DNA from 4 places in the Arthrobacter sp. SAFR-044 genome. Region 3 is predicted to be linked to each of the others. Evidence: riboswitches for the same ligand, from Rfam matches in the RefSeq annotation. Region 3 holds a riboswitch; each other region holds the start of a gene.
The links. Region 3 has a riboswitch for thiamine pyrophosphate ahead of ACR65J_RS05730 (ECF transporter S component). Riboswitches for the same ligand answer to the same signal wherever they lie in the genome.
Positions count from the first base shown of each region.

Region 1 (4,291 bases), on a different contig from region 3:
GGAAACCTTCTCTTGGCGGCCGCCTGCGCGGACAATCGCGTACACCACTTGGGAACTCACTTCTCTCGACGTTTATTACAAAATTTGCGTGCGGAACCGACTCGGAAAAGCCGGGATTCTCGCTGTGCCTCAACGCCGTGGGGTCATAACCCAAGTGTTGGCGTAAGCACCGAAGATCCAGAATACGCTAAATCCATCTACGGCCGCAAATGAGGCTGGTTCCGGCGGCCCGGCTGTGGTAGTAACCACACCCAACAGGCAGCACCGCAACCGTGCTCCTCAATGATACCGGCGGCGCCGCCGGCACGGGTCAGGAATGCAGCCTCGGCGCGTCGAAGAATTCCACTTCCAGCCGGCAGGACTGCTTGAACGCGGTCACCATGGCCGCCCTCTCATGGTCGGAGGCCTTCAGGCCTGCTGCATCCACGATGGCGATGGCCCGGCGGGTGGCTGCGGCGAAGCCCTCGTCGGCGTAGGTCCGGAGCCAGGCTGCGTAGGCGTGGCCGTCCGGCTCCCCCGAGGCAAGGAACTGGGCGTGCAGCTTTTCACCGACCTCCGCGTAGAGCCAGAAACAGGGCAGGACTGCAGCGGCCAGGACTGCGTAGCTGCCCGACGCCGACGCTGCAGTGAGGTGATCCACGTAGGCCTTGGTGACCGGGCCAAGTCCGCCCTGGGCGGGGCGGGTGCTGAGCCAGGAGCGGTGCAGTTCCGACTCCACTTCGAGGCACTGCTGCGAGGATCCGGCCCAGAACAGCTGCTCGGCCTCGGAGGGGGCCAGGGCACTCGCCCGGGCAAGGACCCGGGAGTAGCCGTTCAGGTAAAGGGCATCCTGCGCCAGGTAGTAAGCGAAGTCCTTCTCGGCAAGGTCGCCGGAGGCCAGCCCGTGGATGAAATCCAAGGCGTAGATGTCCTCGAGGTCCTGCTGGGCTTCCGCCCACAGCCGTGCAGCGAAGCCGCCCTCGGCCAGTGCCGGCCGCACATGGTGGAAATGGTGCACCGGGCCGTTTCCCTGGCCCACCTCAAGCTGTTCCGAGTTTTCAAGGGCGCCGGCCAGCCATGGCTTGACCGTCCGGAGCGATGCCTCCCAGTCACCCAGGCGGGCCTGGACCGTGGCCATGGCGGAGGACAGGGAGCAGCCGGTGCCGTGGCTATTGCGGGTTGAGATGCGCTTGCCCTGCACCTCCACCACTTCCTGCGACAGGAGGCCGGCCGTGTTCACCAGCGCATCCGGGCAGTCGGCACCTGCAAGGTGGCCGCCCTTAACCAGCACGGTGGCCCCGGTGGCACCCGCAAGGCGCCTCCCCTGGTCCAGCGCGGCAGCCCAGCTCTGCGCAGGCTCCCCGCCCACCAGCATGGCAAGCTCCGGGAGGTTAGGGGTGATGAGGTGGGCCAGCGGGAGCAGTTCCCGGAGGGCAGCCTCCGCGGATTCCTTCAGCAGCCGGTCTCCGCTGGTGGCCACCATCACCGGGTCGAGGACCACGACGGCGGGACGCACCTTGGCCAGCCACCCGCGGACAGTGCGGATCACCGCTTCGTCCCCCAGCATGCCGATCTTGACGGCGTCGATGGAAATATCGTCGCTGACCGCATCCAGCTGCTCAGCCAGGAAGGCGGCGGGAGGAACATGGACGGACTGCACACCTCGGGTGTTCTGTGCCGTCAGGGCGGTGATGGCAGCCATGCCGTATCCGCCGTGGGCGGCAATGCTTTTAAGGTCGGCCTGGATACCTGCGCCCCCTGAGGGGTCGGAGCCCGCAATGGAGAGGACGCGCGGGACGTCCCGGCCTGCCGGCAACGTGGCGGGCACCTCGGGGGCAACTGACAGGGGCATGGAAAGGGTCGAAGACAAGAGACATCCCTTCGCCGGTACTAGCCGGACAGGTTCAACGGGTCTGGATCTCAGCCGGCCTTCTGCGCGGCACCCCGTGTCGGTTTCCACCCTAGCCCGTAGGCCGCGTCCGGCGGAAAGGATGACACCGCCCGGGCATGTGGAAAGTCCCCGCCCTGTGGACAGTTCCCCCTCGAATTCTCGGGGGAACTGTCCACAAAGCGGGGACTGCTGGTTAGCCTGCCTGGTCTAGAGCTCCGAGGCGGGCACGCCCACGCCGAGGATGATGGGTTCCTCGGCCGCCTTGCCCGGTTCCGGCTGGTTCTTCGCCGGCTCGGGGGCCTTGGCTGCGTGCGAGTGCCCGGTGCCTGCCGCCTGGACGTTCTCGTGGTGCTGGACGGCGGTCTCGTTGGCGGCTCCCTGGGCACGGCTGGCGCCGCGGTGGCGCCGCGGCCGGCGTTGCCGGGACTGCTCCAGCGTGTGGTCCGAGTAGTCCTTTTCGGCCGGAGCTTCAGCTGCGACGGCGGCACGGGCTTCCGCTTCCCCGCCGTCAGGCTGCCGTTCCGGGGCGACCGGTTCCGCTGCCTGCACCGCTTCTGCCGTCTTGGCAGGCGCGTTCTCCACCGGAGAAGCGGGCTGACCGAGGTGGGCAAACGCTTCGGCGAGCCGGTCCAGGGTCAGGGCAGGCTTGGGATGCTGTTCCCCGGCGTGCTCCACGAACGGAAGCGGGACTTCCTCGCCCCCGAACGTCAGGACAGCTGCGGGACGTGCCGGGGCATCGGCGTCGTGCTCCTCTTCAACGGGTGCCGGCGCAGGCTCCACGGAAGGCACCTGCCGGGCCGCTGCCACTTCATCGTCATGCAGGTGGGCTGCATGGGCGGCGGCGGCGATGTTCGCCAGTGCAAGCCTGGTGGCCTCTGCCTTGGCGTGCCGCTCGGCGTCGGCGGGGTCCGGCTGGACGGTGTGGACGTGGACGGCAGGTGCCGGGGCAGCTTCGGGCTGCTGCCCGCCGCGTCCCCGCCGCCGCTTGCGTTCGGACCTGACGCCGGGCTGGGCATTGTCGTTCCGCTGCCCTTCCGGACGGGCTTCCGCGCGGGGTTCGGGCCGGGTGTCGGCGCGCTGAACGTGGTGCTCGGCGGCCACGATATTGGCGCGGCGGTGCTCCACGGGATCGTCGTGGGTCACCACGCCGCGTCCGGCGCAGGCCTCGCACTGCTCGCCGAATACTTCCAGCAGGCCGGTTCCCATGCGCTTGCGGGTCATCTGGACCAGGCCCAGTGAGGTCACTTCGGCAACCTGGTGCTTGGTCCGGTCACGGCCCAGGCACTCCACCAGGCGGCGCAGGACCAGGTCGCGGTTGGATTCGAGCACCATGTCGATGAAGTCGATCACGATGATCCCGCCAATATCGCGCAGCCTCAGCTGGCGCACCACTTCCTCGGCGGCTTCGAGGTTGTTCTTGGTGACGGTTTCCTCGAGGTTGCCGCCGCTGCCGGTGAACTTGCCCGTGTTGACGTCCACTACGGTCATCGCCTCGGTACGGTCGATCACCAGCGAACCGCCGGAGGGGAGGAAGACCTTCCGCTCAAGGGCCTTGTGGATCTGCTCGTCGATGCGCCACGCGGAGAAGATGTCCTGGTCCTTGGTCCACTTCTCAAGGCGGCCCACAAGGTCCGGTGCCACGTAGGTGACGTAGGCTTCGATGGTGTCCCAGGCTTCCTCGCCGGACACGATGAGCTTGGAGAAGTCCTCGTTGAAGACGTCGCGGACCACCTTGATGGTGAGATCGGGTTCACCGTAGAGCAGCTCGGGAGCCAGGATCTTGGTGGACGCGGACTGGCTTTCGATGCCCTCCCATTGGGCGCGGAGCCGGTTGATGTCGTGCGTCAGCTCTTCCTCGGAAGCGCCCTCCGCAGCGGTGCGGACGATAACGCCGGCGTGCTCGGGCAGGCGGTCCTTGAGGATGCGCTTGAGCCGGTTGCGTTCGACGTCGGGCAGCTTGCGGGAGATGCCGGTCATGGAACCGCCGGGGACGTACACCAGGTAACGGCCGGGCAGCGAGATCTGGCTGGTGAGGCGGGCGCCCTTGTGGCCCACGGGGTCCTTGGTCACCTGGACCAGGACGGTGTCACCGGATTTCAGCGCGTTTTCGATGCGGCGCTGCTTCCCCTCGAGGTTGACCGCTTCCCAGTTGACCTCGCCGGCGTACAGGACGGCGTTGCGGCCGCGCCCGATGTCAACGAACGCGGCTTCCATGGACGGCAGCACGTTCTGGACCTTGCCCAGGTACACGTTGCCGATCAGCGAATCCTGCTGGGTCTTGGACACGAAGTGCTCGGCCAGGACGCCGTCCTCGAGGACGGCGATCTGGATTCTGTCGTCCCGCTGGCGGACGATCATCTGCCGGTCGACGGACTCACGGCGCGCCAGGAACTCAGCCTCGGTAATGACGGTGCGGCGGCG
Region 1 covers NZ_JBPFDN010000004.1:61,019-65,309, reverse strand. The annotation lists gene rplU (50S ribosomal protein L21) at 1-48, opposite strand, end outside; gene thiD (bifunctional hydroxymethylpyrimidine kinase/phosphomethylpyrimidine kinase) at 311-1,831, opposite strand; TPP riboswitch at 1,839-1,936, opposite strand; gene ACR65J_RS07635 (Rne/Rng family ribonuclease) at 2,078-4,291, opposite strand, start outside.
Region 1: it holds a riboswitch for thiamine pyrophosphate, as region 3 does, so the genes downstream of both, thiD (bifunctional hydroxymethylpyrimidine kinase/phosphomethylpyrimidine kinase) here and ACR65J_RS05730 (ECF transporter S component) in region 3, are expected to answer to the same signal.

Region 2 (4,291 bases), on a different contig from region 3:
CCACGGCGTCCGGCAAAAGGGTCTGTTCGTCCGCGATGACCTCCAGTTTCACCCAGTCGGTCTCCAGCGCCTCCCGGGCAAGTTCCGCCGTGAGGACCGCGTCCCTGGCAGTGAAGCAGCCGGCGGTGTTGGGCAGCACACGGATTCCGTGGTCCACCAGCAGCTGGAACAGCGAACCGGTTTCCGCGGTGGAGTAGCGGCGCATGGCAACGGTGGTCAGGGCGGTGCCGGACGCGAGGAGCGCAGTGCCCAGGCCGCCCAGGCTCGGCGCCCCGCCCGTGCCCATGATGAGCCGGGATCCGAGGGCGACGCCGTCAATCACCAGGGCGTCGGCGGCGCCGGAATTCCCGGCGGGGTTGATGGTGCTGGTTTCGGTCATGGTGTCAGCCTCCCTGTACTGCCGTGACGAGTTCGATGTCGTCGCCCTCGGCGAGCGCCGTGGCGAACCATTGGCTGCGCGGCACCACCTGGGCATTATGCGCGACGGCGACGCCCAGTTTCCCGCCGTCCGTCGCGTGGCCATTGGGCCCCAGCGGGCGTCCGGTGACCTGGGTGACGAGCGTGGTGATGGAGGCGCCGTCGGCCACCGTTTGGGTGTTTCCGTTCAGGGTGATGTTCACGCTGTCTCCTTGATGTGGGTGCGTTGGTTGGCCGCCGCCGGGCTGGAGAACCGCTCCGGGCGGAAGGGCGCCCACCGGGGATCGGCTTTCCCGTCCAGCAGGGCGGTGCAGATGGCTGCGGCAGCGGGGGTGAGCAGCACCCCGTGCCGGAAGAATCCGGTGGCGATGATGAGCCCCGGCACGTGCCCGGGCCCGGTTGCAGCGGACCCTTCGCCTGGTGAAGTCTGGTTCACCGGCACGCGGCCCAGCAGCGGGGCGTTGTCAGGCGTTCCCGGGCGGGCACGGGCGGTGCATTCCAGGAGTTCCAGTTCAGCGACGGCGGGCACCAGCGCCTGCGCGTCGCGGAGGAGCTGGTACACACCCCCGGCGCTGACGGCATCGGAGAGGGCGTCCTCCCGCTGGGTGGCTCCGATCACCACCGTCCCGTCCTGCCGGGGGACGATGTACACGGGGACGCCGTGCACCAGGCCGCGCACCGTGGAGGTCACCAGGGGCTGGAGGTGCCGTGGAACGGCGAGGCGGAGGATGTCCCCGTGCACTGGGCGAAGGGGCAGGTCGAGGCCGGCCGGCAGGCCGCCAAGGGTCCCTGCCTGCAGGCCGTTGGCCACGATGGTTTCCGTTGCCAGGACGGTGCCGCCGCCGGCGAGGCTTGCGCCGGCAACTGTTCCGCCCTCCCACAGCAGGCCCGTGGCCCGGTCCGGTACTGCATACCCCTCCACCGCCCCGGCGACGGCCAGGTCGGGGGTATTAAGCGCCGCGCGGGCGAGGGCCAGCCGCAGGGCTGCCACCAGGCGCCGGGGATCCACCTGGTGGTCGGCCGGCGTATCCAAGGCACAGGCGATGGCGGGGCTAAGGAGCGGCTCACGCTTGCGGGCTTCCCGGACTGTCAGGGGCTCCACCGCCAGGCCGTTGGCCTGCTGTACCGTGCGAAGGTCCATCAATGTGCGCCGGTCCGCGGCGTCGGCACCCACGGCGAGGGTCGGCGTCGTCAGGTATCCGCAATCCGTTTCCGTTGCGCCGGCGATGCCGGCGGCGAAACCCGGCCACCGCGACGATGCCTCAAGCATCAGTTCCAGGAGGTCCTCCTCCTGGTAGTGCAACTCGCTGACGGGGGCAAGCATGCCGGCGGCGGCCCAGCTGGCGCCGTTCCCGGGAGCGTCATCGATCAGGGCAACGGAGCGGCCGGAGCGCTGCGCCTCATAGGCGATTCCGTGTCCGATCACTCCACCGCCGATGACGGCGACGTCGGCACGCACCGTGGCACGGGCGGCCCCGGCGGACCCGGGGCGATGGTCGATAGGGGTGCGCATGTGGTTCCTTCCCTACGCCGGCATTAACCGGATCAGGTCAAGCGGTCGGCTCTGACGCCCTCTCAGCCCGGCGCTTTGTGACAGCTGCCGCGGGCTCCCGCAGTACCAGCCCAGTTTAGAGGAACTAGGCTTGCAGGCATGAATGTGTCCACCTCATCCTTGTCCGCCGGCTCCCCCGCTCCAGCCACGGCTGTTAGTGCCGAAGTTGCCAATGCCGGTCACAGCGACGCCCTCAAGGCGGCCCGCCTGTACCTCTGCACCGACGCGCGGCGTGCCCGCGGCGACTTTGCCGGGTTCGTGGACGCCGCATTTGCCGGCGGCGTGGACATCATCCAGCTCCGCGACAAGGCCATCGAGGCTGCAGAGGAACTGGAGCTGCTGGCGGTGCTGAAGGAGGCCGCGGTGCGGCATGGGAAACTGTGGGCCGTCAATGACCGTGCGGACATCGCCGTGCTGTCCGGGGCGCCGGTGTTCCATGTCGGCCAGAAGGACCTTCCGCTGGCTGCAGCGAGGACACTGGTCAACGGAAACGCGGCCATTGGGCTCTCCAGCCACACCACCGGCCAGGTGGACGCTGCCTTGGCGGCAACGGCAGGCCCCTCCGGGCTGGACTACTTCTGCGTCGGCCCTGTCTGGGCCACACCCACCAAGCCAGGCAGGACCGCCGTCGGCCCTGAGCTGGTGAAATACGCTGCCGAAGCCTCGCGGCAGGCAGCGGACCCTGTGCCCTGGTTTGCGATCGGCGGCATCGACCACGGAAACGTCCACAAGGTGGCGGAGGCGGGTGCCCGCAGGATCGTGGTGGTCCGTGCCATCACCGAGGCACCCGACCCGGCTGCCGCGGCTGCCTCCCTCCTCGACGCGCTGGACGGCGCCGGCTCCTGAGCCTGCTTAATCGCGGGACTTGGGGCTACGCTGATTTTTGTGTCACATCATCGGTTGGCCCCCAACGTCCATGACCACAAGAACGCCCTGGAAGAGGCGTTGGGGCTGCTGCGGACGGAACTTGAACTGCCGGGGCCGTACCCTGCTGAGGCGGTGGAAGACGCCCTGGCCGCGGTAGCCGCGCTGCAGCTGCCCCCCTATGACCTGACCGCCGTCGAATTCGTGACCATCGATCCGGCGTCCTCCACGGACCTTGACCAGGCAGTATTCATTGAACCGGACGGGCTCGGCTACCGGGTCATGTACGCCATCGCCGACGTTCCGGCGTTCGTTGCACCGAGCGGCCCCCTGGACGCCGAAACCCGCCGCCGCGGACAGACGTTCTACGCACCGGACGGCCGGATCCCGCTGCACCCCGAGGTGATCAGCGAGGGGGCGGGGAGCCTGCTGCCCGGCCAGGAGTGTTCGGCTTTCGTCTGGGACTTTACGCTCGACGGCGACGCGTCAGTGCTGTCCGTGGGCGTCCGGAGGGCGCGGGTCCGCAGCCGCGACAAGCTCAGCTACAAAGGCGCCCAGGCCGACCTCGACGCCGGGACCGCCTCTCCCGTGCTGCGGCTGCTCCGGGAGGTGGGACTGAAGCGGGTGGCGCTGGAACGGGCGCGCGAGGGGGCAAGCCTGAACATGCCTGAGCAGGAGATCGTCCAGCTGCCCGACGGCGGCTACCGGATTGACGCCGTTCCGCAGCTTCCCGTGGAGGACTGGAACGCGCAGATTTCGTTGATGACCGGAATGGCGGCCGCACAGCTGATGCTGGAAGGCAAAGTGGGCATCCTGCGCACCATGCCCGCTCCGGACGAACGGTCGCTGCGGCATTTCCGGCTGCAGACTGAGGCGCTGGGCAGGCCGTGGGACGGGGAGGTCAGCTACGGCGAGTACCTTCGGTCACTCGATCCCACCGACCCTCGGCAGCTGGCCATCATGCACTCGGCCGGCATGCTGTTCCGCGGCGCGTCCTATACCGCCTTCGACGGGACGGTCCCGGAAGACGGCATCCAGTCCGCCATCGGCGCCGCCTACGCCCACACCACCGCGCCGCTGCGCCGCCTGGTGGACCGCTTCGTGCTGGTCATCTGCGAGGCCCTGAGTAACGGCGGCGATGTTCCGGGCTGGGCGCGGGAGGCCCTGCCGCTGCTTCCCGGCATCATGGCCGGATCGGACCAGCTGGCCTCACGGATGGAACGCCTGGCCCTGGATACGGTGGAGGCGGCACTGCTGCTCAACCACGTCGGGCAGGAGTTCGATGCGATCGTGATTTCCGGATCCAAGCCGCAGAACGGGAACGGCAATGGCAACGGGAACGGCAAGAACGGCAATGCGAAGAACGGCAACGGGAACGGGAACGGAAGTTCTGGGATCATCCAGATCGCCGAACCCGCGGTGACCGCCCGCTGCGCGGGTGAGCTGGAGTCCGGCACC
Region 2 covers NZ_JBPFDN010000002.1:107,145-111,435, forward strand. The annotation lists gene ACR65J_RS03195 (thiazole synthase) at 1-379, opposite strand, end outside; gene thiS (sulfur carrier protein ThiS) at 384-620, opposite strand; gene thiO (glycine oxidase ThiO) at 617-1,930, opposite strand; TPP riboswitch at 1,923-2,041, opposite strand; gene thiE (thiamine phosphate synthase) at 2,069-2,815, shown strand; gene ACR65J_RS03215 (RNB domain-containing ribonuclease) at 2,855-4,291, shown strand, end outside.
Region 2: it holds a riboswitch for thiamine pyrophosphate, as region 3 does, so the genes downstream of both, thiO (glycine oxidase ThiO) here and ACR65J_RS05730 (ECF transporter S component) in region 3, are expected to answer to the same signal.

Region 3 (4,291 bases):
CAGTTGCTCTGCGGCCAGCAGGAGGCTGCCTGCACCGGGAGCAGGGACGGCGGCGCGGGCGCGTGTCGCCGGTACATACCCGGGTACCCAGACGCCCGCCGCGGTGAGCATGGTCCGCGCCTCAGTGAGTACGCGGTCCGGCGGCCCGTCCAGGAGCACTGCAGGATCGGCGGCGGAACCCGGCTGCAGGACCACGATCCGGTCCACCAGGTCCTTCCAGACGGACACCCGGTGCTCCACCACCACCAGCGTGGCCCCGGTTTTGTCCAGGGAGCGGGCCACCGAGTCGCGGACCTCCAGCACCCCATCCGGGTCCAGGTTGGCGGTGGGTTCGTCCAGCAGGATCAGCCCGGGGCGCATCGCGAGGATTCCCGCCAGCGCCAGGCGCTGCTTTTGGCCGCCGGACAGGGCCGACGTCGGGTGGTCCAGCGGGAGGTGGGACAGTCCGACGTCGGCAAGCGCCTCGTGCACGCGGGGCCAGATGGCCTCGCGGGGCACCGCGAGGTTTTCGGCGCCGAAGGCGACGTCGTCCCCCACCCGAGACAGGACCACCTGGGTCTCCGGGTCCTGCTGCATGAGCCCGGCCCGGCCGCGCCGGGCCCGGGGCGGGGCGCCGTCCACCAGCAGCGAACCTGACTCGTCGGCATCGCCTGCCTCGCCGTCGTCGTTGATGTCCCCCAGGACACCGGCGAGCGCGTGCAGCAGCGTGGACTTCCCGGCGCCGGAGGGGCCGAGCAGGAGCACCCGCTCTCCGGGCGCGATGTCCAGGTCAAGGCCGTGGACGGCGGGCCGGGTCCTTCCGGCATGCCGCCAGCCCCAGCCACGGGCGGTGATGGCGGCAGGCCGGACCGTGCCGGGAGCGTCCTGGGAAGGTGCCATCAGGAGAAGACGGGCTCAGTGGCAGCCTTCCGGGAGGCGAAGGAGCTCAGCACGCCCGTGCGCGCCAGGCCGCGGGTGGCAAGCCAGGACAGGGCGCCGGCCAGGATGGCGCCGGAAATGGTGGTGAGGACAATGTAGGCGAGCTTGTCCGCGCCCGGGTAGGCAATGTTCCAGCCCCACGGCGCAAACGAGTCGTTCAGGCCGCAGAAGAACCCGGCCGCAGCGCCGGCCAGCAGGGATACGGGCAGGTTGAACTTCCGGTAGACGAAGATGGCGAAGATGATTTCCGCGCCCAGGCCCTGGATGAAACCGGAGAACAGGACCGATGCGCCGTACTGGGAGCCCATGAGCAATTCCCCGGTGGCGGCTACGGTCTCACAGAACAGGGCGGCCCCGGGTTTGCGGATGATAAGCATTCCCAGCACTCCGGGAATCATCCAGCCGCCGGCGAGCAGTCCGGTCAGCGGCGGGTAGGCGGCGTTCATGGGGGCCGACAGGGCGGCGGCCCCCTGGTCCCAGGCCCAGAAAATGACTCCGCCGGCGATGGCCACCAGCGCGGCGACGACGATGTCCACGACGCGCCAGGACTTACTGGTGGTCTTCTTGATTGCTGCAGTACTCATTGTGATCCTCCTGGGAAACAGGAGGGGAAAGTGGACCGGCTGGCGGCCTGTGGCCGTGCAGCCGCGACACTTTGAGAACTCGACTCCCTTGCGCCGGTACTAACCGGATCAGGTTCGAGGGTCTGCGGCTGTCCGCACTCTCAGCGCCCACCTCCGGTGCCCGGCGTGTGCCAGGATGCCCGACGGCGGCGCTCCCCTGTCGTTTTAGTGTTGCTTTGGTTGGGTGATGCTCTTTATTTTGCCCGCTTTGGGCGTGGTCAAGTTTACACCTGGCAGGGGTAGATTGAGGGTCATGACCGCCAATCCGCCGGATGTGACCGGGTACGATCCTGATTCCATCGACGCCCAGCCGGAGGGCTCGCTGGAGACGCTGATTGCCCGCGTCGAGGCAGAGGTCCGCGAACTCCAGTTCCCCGGATTCTCGCTGGATGACTCGTTGAACCTGGGCCTGCTCCTGGTTGAACTGGGAAAGGAGCGGTCGTTGCCCATCGCCATCGACATTTCCAAGGGCGACCAGGTGCTGTTCCATGTCGCGCTGCCGGGCGCCACCCCTGACAACGGGCACTGGATCCGGGCCAAGCAGCGCGCCGCTGCCCGGTACGAGGTGCCCTCCCTTTTGGTGGGACTGCGCGGCCGGCTTGGTGGCGGCCGGATTGAGGACAATGCCTGGTTTGACCAGTCCCGTTATGCCGCGCATGGGGGCGCGTTTCCGATCTGCGTGACGGGCGTTGGTGTGGTGGCCGGCGTTGCGGTGTCCGGGCTGCCGCAGCTGCAGGACCACGACCTGGTGGTTGAAGCGCTGCGCGACATCCTTGGGTCGGCCCTGGGCGATTAGGCGCAGCGGAACACGCCGAGGACGCGCCAAGCAGGCCGCCGGGGCTGCTTAGCTTTTATTAGTAATCATGCTTACTATGTTGTCCCCCGGGGTACGACGACGACAGGGAAGGGAAGCGCCCTTTGCCTCCGTTCCTGGAAACGGCGCGGCAACCAAGGAGCACCATGAGAATCCCGGACACCAGAGGCCCCATCAGCAGCGCGCTCTTTGCGGCTCTGGCAAAGGACCCTGAAACGGCGGGGGCAGAGCTGGACGGCCTGTACCGCCTGGTGGCAGGCCGCGTGGCCACAACCGATGACATCATTGCCGACGAAGACATCCAGGTGCCCCTCTTTTGCCTCTACGAACTGCACTACTCGGGGCTGCACGGTACCAGCGACGGCTGGGAATGGGAACCGGCCCTGATCAGGGTCCGGCGCTTGATTGAGGAACCCTTCGAAGCAGCCCTCCGCGACGCCGCGTGCCAGGCCGCCGGAGACTTCGAACTGCCCGCCGGGGTTGCCATGACCAGCGACGCCGTTGCCGACGTCCTCTTCGGCCTCGCCGCCACGGACACCGGCCCCAGCGTTTCCCGCTACGTCGCCAAGAAGGCCAGCCTGGAGCAGCTGAAAGAGTTCCTGATCCACAAATCCATCTACCAGCTGAAGGAAGCGGATCCGCACACCTGGGCCATCCCGCGGCTCCATGGCCGGGCCAAGGCGGCCCTCGTGGAGATCCAGGCGGACGAATACGGCGGCGGCAGGCCCGAGCGGATGCACAGCGCCTTGTTCGCGCGGACCATGCGCGGGCTGGGCCTGGACGACAGGTACGGCGCCTACGTCGATGCCGTCCCCGCCGTATCCCTCGCATCCGTGAACCTCATGTCGCTGTGCGGCCTGAACCGGCGGCTCCGCGGTGCCATCACCGGCCATCTGGCAATCTACGAAATGACTTCCTCCCAGCCCAACCGTTTCTACGGCAACGGATTCCGCCGGCACGGTTTCGGCGCGGACGTCACCCACTACTTTGATGAGCATGTGGAGGCCGACGCCGTGCACGAACAGATTGCCGGGAGGGACCTTGCCGGCGGCCTGGTTGAGGCTGAGCCGAACCTCCTTGCGGACGTCCTGTTCGGTGCCACAGCCGTCATGGCCATCGACAGCCGCCTCTCCGCGCACCTGATGTCCTCCTGGGAAGCCGGGGAAACATCGCTCCGGGCGGCCGTGCCCGCGGCAGCGTGACAGGCTGGTCCGCGGCCGTGCAGGAGCCGCCGGGTCCCGCGGCACCCGATGCCGAGTACATCCTTCCCCTGCGGTGGGCCGGGGACTCGGGCCTGGCCGAACTGTCCGAGTACCTCCGTAGCCTCGTGGGCTGGGTGGCCGTCACCGTGGTGGACGGCTCGGAGAACGCTCTCTTCGGCCGCCACCGTGCCGCGTTCCCCCGAGCGGTCCGCCACATCCGCCCGGACCACCACGCGGGTGGCAACGGCAAGGTGGCGGGTGTAATGACCGGCGTCCGCTGCTCGGATGCGGAGGTCCTTGTCATCGCTGACGACGACGTCCGCTACACGCGCGAGTCCCTCGCCGCCGTCGTGCATTACCTCAAGTCCGCGGACCTGGTGCGGCCGCAGAACTACTTCGATCCCCTTCCCTGGCACGCCCGCTGGGACACGGCCAGGACGCTGCTCAACCGCGCCTGGTCAGCCGACTATCCCGGGACGCTCGGCGTCCGCCGGGACTCCCTGCTGGCCACCGGCGGCTACGCCGGCGTGCTCTTTGAAAACCTTGAACTCATCCGGACCATTAAGGCCGCCGGCGGAACCGAGCGCATCGTTCCGGACCTGTTCGTGGCCCGCAGGCCGCCAACCGCCCGGCACTTCCTGCGCCAGCGCGTACGGCAGGCCTACGACGACTTTGCCCAGCCGCGGCGGCTGGCCGCGGAGCTTGCCCTGCTGCCTGCAGCGGCCGGCGCCGCT
Region 3 covers NZ_JBPFDN010000003.1:142,337-146,627, reverse strand. The annotation lists gene ACR65J_RS05735 (ABC transporter ATP-binding protein) at 1-879, opposite strand, end outside; gene ACR65J_RS05730 (ECF transporter S component) at 879-1,502, opposite strand; TPP riboswitch at 1,570-1,710, opposite strand; gene ACR65J_RS05725 (heme-degrading domain-containing protein) at 1,795-2,337, shown strand; gene ACR65J_RS05720 (iron-containing redox enzyme family protein) at 2,502-3,557, shown strand; gene ACR65J_RS05715 (glycosyltransferase family 2 protein) at 3,575-4,291, shown strand, end outside.

Region 4 (4,291 bases), on a different contig from region 3:
GCAGGCTGCGCCTCCAGGCACCGTCCTGGGAAGCTCCCCTGCACATCGTCCCGGGGGTTCCCACGCTGGTCCTCACCGGCGGGTGGGAACCGCTGTACGAGGAAATTGCCGGATACCTCCGGGAGACCGGCGCCCTGCACCGCGTTGCCGCGGGCGGGCACCGGCCCCATGACTCGCCGGACGGGGACCGTGCCATCCGGCAGTTCATCAGCGGGGTCAGCCGGAGCCAGTCCGCCCGGGCGTCCTAGCCTTCCGCGGGAACCCGCAGCTCCGGCAGGTATACCCTGCCGCCGGCCGCCAGGAACTCCTCGCTCTTTTCCCGCATCCCCGATGCCACCCCGGCCAGCGCTGCCTGCGCCTCCGCGGACCCGTACTCATCCCGGATGTCCTGGCTGATCCGCATGGAGCAGAACTTCGGCCCGCACATGGAGCAGAAGTGCGCCGTCTTGGCCGGTTCTGCGGGAAGGGTTTCGTCGTGGAACGCCTCAGCCGTCACCGGGTCCAGGGACAGCGCGAACTGGTCCCGCCAGCGGAATTCGAACCGCGCCTTGGACAGGGCGTCATCGCGTTCGTGCGCCCCCGGGTGGCCCTTGGCGAGGTCGGCGGCGTGCGCGGCGATCTTGTAGGTGATCACGCCGGTCTTCACGTCGTCCTTGTTGGGCAGGCCCAGGTGTTCCTTGGGGGTGACGTAGCAGAGCATGGCGGTGCCGTAGCGGGCGATTTCCGTTGCCCCGATTGCCGAGGTGATGTGGTCATAGCCGGGGGCGATATCGGTCACCAACGGGCCCAGGGTGTAGAACGGCGCACCCTTGCACAGCTCCTGCTGCCGTTCAACGTTCTCGCGGACCAGGTGGAACGGAACGTGGCCGGGGCCCTCCACCATCACCTGCACGTCGTACTCCCAGGCACGCTGCGTCAGCTCGGCGAGCGTGTCCAGCTCCGCGAACTGGGCGGCGTCGTTGGCGTCCGCGGTGGAGCCGGGGCGGAGGCCGTCACCCAGGGAGAAGGCGACGTCGTAATTGGCGAAGATTTCACACAGCTCATCGAAGTGCGTGTACAGGAAGTTCTCCTGGTGGTGGGCCAGGCACCAGCCCGCCATGATGGAGCCGCCGCGCGAGACAATGCCGGTCACCCGGTTGGCGGTGAGCGGGACATATCGGAGCAGCACGCCCGCGTGGATGGTCATATAGTCCACGCCCTGCTCGCACTGTTCAATAACGGTGTCCCGGAAGATTTCCCAGGTAAGGGCGTTGGCCTCGCCGTTGACCTTTTCCAGGGCCTGGTAAATGGGCACGGTCCCGATGGGGACGGGGGAGTTGCGGATGATCCACTCCCGTGTGGTGTGGATGTCGTCGCCGGTGGACAGGTCCATGACGGTGTCGGCGCCCCACTGCGTGGCCCACTGCAGCTTGTCCACCTCCTCCGCGATGGAGCTCGTCACGGCAGAGTTGCCGATGTTCGCGTTGATTTTTACCAGGAAGGCCTTGCCGATGATCATCGGCTCGGATTCGGGGTGGTTGATGTTGTTCGGGATGATGGCCCTGCCGGCCGCCACCTCGCTGCGGACCAGTTCTACGTCGCAGTTTTCGCGCAGCGCCACGAAGCGCATTTCCTGCGTAATGATTCCCTGGCGGGCATAGTGCATCTGCGTCACCGTCCGGCCGTCGACGGCGCGGCGGGGCACCGGCTGCCCGCCCTTCCACTCCGCGGAGGCGGCGCCGCGGCGCACGGCTGAGCGGCCGTCGTCGAGCAGGTTGCGCTCCCTGCCGCCGTAGGCCTCGGTGTCTTCCCGCTCCGCGATCCACCGCGCCCGGAAAGGCTGCAGGCCGCGGACGGGGTCGCTGCCGGGGCCCGCGGTCCGGTAGGTCCGGAAGGGGGCGTTTGGCTGGCCGTTGGGGGACGATTCAAGGGCAATTTCCGTCACAGGTACCCGGATTCCGGATGTTTCGTCCGCGAGGTAGGCGAGCGAATGGGACTTCAGGGATTGGGTCACCTGCGGTTCGGACGGGCCGCCCGGCTCCCCGGCGGACGGCAGGAGGGCAGGGTTCAACTGGGTGTTTTGCGTACTCAAGGGAATACTCACTTCCTTCGCCGGCATTACCCGGACAGGTTCAACGGTCGCAGGCCGCGTCAGCCCGATCTCAGCCCCTGCAAGGGCACCCGTGTGGTCAGGAACGAAGCTACCACAGGCTCCTGGAGCGGCCTTGTCATAAACGCGGTGCTAGCCTGACCGGGCATCGAAAGGAGCCCTATGACAGGCATCATCCACTTCCGCGGCCCCGTCCTGGCCGCACCGGACCGGGTACGGCGCGGGCTCTGGTCCGTTGACGGCAGGCTCACGTTCAACAAGCCGGCCGCTCCCCCCAACCGGGTGCTCGACGGCTGGGTGCTGCCGGGCTTCGCGGACGCCCATTGCCACATCGGGCTGGGCCCCGCAGGCCCTGTCGAACCTCCAGCCGCCAGGGACCAGGCACTGGCGGACCTCAACGCCGGAACCCTGCTGGTCCGCGATGCCGGTTCGCCGGCAGATACCCGCTGGATGCAGGGCGGCAGGGACTTTCCGGTGTTGATCCGGGCCGGGCGCCATATCGCCCGGACGCGGCGTTACCTGCGGGGCTTCGCAGAGGAGGTGGAGCCGGAGGGCCTCGTGGAGGCCGTCCGCAAGCAGGCGCGCGCCGGCGACGGCTGGGTCAAGCTGGTGGGGGACTGGATTGACCGAAGCGCCGGTGACCTGGCGCCGTCGTTTCCTGCCGCCGTCGTACGTGACGCTGTCCAGGCGGCCCATGACGAAGGTGCCCGGGTGACGGCGCACTGCTTCGCCGAAGACACCCTGGACCAGGTGCTGGACGCCGGCATTGACTGCGTCGAGCATGCCACGGGGCTCCTGCCCCGCCACCTGCCCCGGTTCGCCGAACAAGGGGTTCCGATCGTGCCCACCCTCGTCAACATCGCCACCTTCCCCGACATTGCAGCGCAGGCCGACCCCAAGTTCCCGCGCTATGCCGCCCACATGCGGGCCCTGTGGGAACGCAGGCTGGAACGGGTGGCGGAAGCACACGCCGCGGGTGTGCGCATCTTCGCCGGCACCGACGCCGGCAGCGTGATCCCGCATGGCAGGATCGCAGACGAAATCCTCGCCCTGCACAGCGCGGGCCTGCCCATGGAGTCGGCCCTGGATGCCGCCTGCTGGGCAGCCCGCGCGTGGCTGGGAGCGGACGGACTGGAGGAGGGGGCGCGCGCCGACGTCGTGGTATGCCGGGAAGACCCGCGGGCAGTGCCGAAGACCATTGCGGCGCTGGAGCACGTGGTGCTGGGCGGGCGGATCATTCGCTGACGAACGGTTCGCGGGGACTTGGAATAAATTGAACCTTCAAGTAATTTTAATAGGTGACAGGCCGCCAATGGGACGGCCGCCAATGCAAGGAGCCTTCAATGACCGCATCAGCCAGCAGCCAGGATCTTCTTCCTGCCGAACTCGCCATGGGCACCGTGATGCTCAAGGTGGGCGACATGAAGGTCATGACCGACTACTACCAGCGTGCGCTGGGCCTCGAGGTGGTGGCCGAGCAGGACGGCGGGCTCTACCTCGGCAGGCTCGGCAGGCCGTTGGTCCACCTTGCCCCGGCCCCCGGGCTGCACCTTCCCGGCAGGGGAGAAGCGGGCCTGTTCCACACCGCGCTGCTCTTTGAGGACCAGGCCTCCCTGGCCGCCACCGTCGCCACTGCTGCCCAGTACGAGCCCCGGGCCTTCACGGGCAGCGCCGACCACCTGGTGAGCGAAGCCTTCTACTTCACCGACCCCGAGGGCAACGGCATCGAGCTGTACTGGGACCGCCCCCGCAGCAACTGGTCCTGGAATGGGACCGACGTGGTCATGGACAGCCTGGCGCTCCCGCCGCAGCGCTACCTTGAGCAGTACCTCACCGAGGAGTCCCTGGAAGGCCAGCGGCAGACGGCGGCCGGCGTGGGCCACGTCCACCTCCAGGTTGGCGACGTGCAGACCGCCCGCGACTTCTACGTGGGGACACTCGGGTTCGAAAAGACCGCGGGTTGGCACGGGCAGGCGCTGTTCGTCTCCGCAGGCCGCTACCACCACCACATGGCCATGAACGTCTGGAACAGCCGCGGCGCGGGCCCGCGCAAGGACACCCTTGGGCTGGGCGAGGTGCTCATCGAGGTTCCTTCCGGGGACGACGTCGGGGCGCTGACGGACCGCCTCAGGGTTGCCGGGGTGCCTGCCCACCACACCGGTTCGGAGCTTCGGTTCGAGGATCCGTGGCGCAACCGGATCC
Region 4 covers NZ_JBPFDN010000007.1:18,929-23,219, reverse strand. The annotation lists gene ACR65J_RS12190 (alpha/beta fold hydrolase) at 1-248, shown strand, start outside; gene thiC (phosphomethylpyrimidine synthase ThiC) at 245-2,071, opposite strand; TPP riboswitch at 2,067-2,174, opposite strand; gene ACR65J_RS12180 (amidohydrolase family protein) at 2,252-3,334, shown strand; gene ACR65J_RS12175 (VOC family protein) at 3,433-4,291, shown strand, end outside.
Region 4: it holds a riboswitch for thiamine pyrophosphate, as region 3 does, so the genes downstream of both, thiC (phosphomethylpyrimidine synthase ThiC) here and ACR65J_RS05730 (ECF transporter S component) in region 3, are expected to answer to the same signal.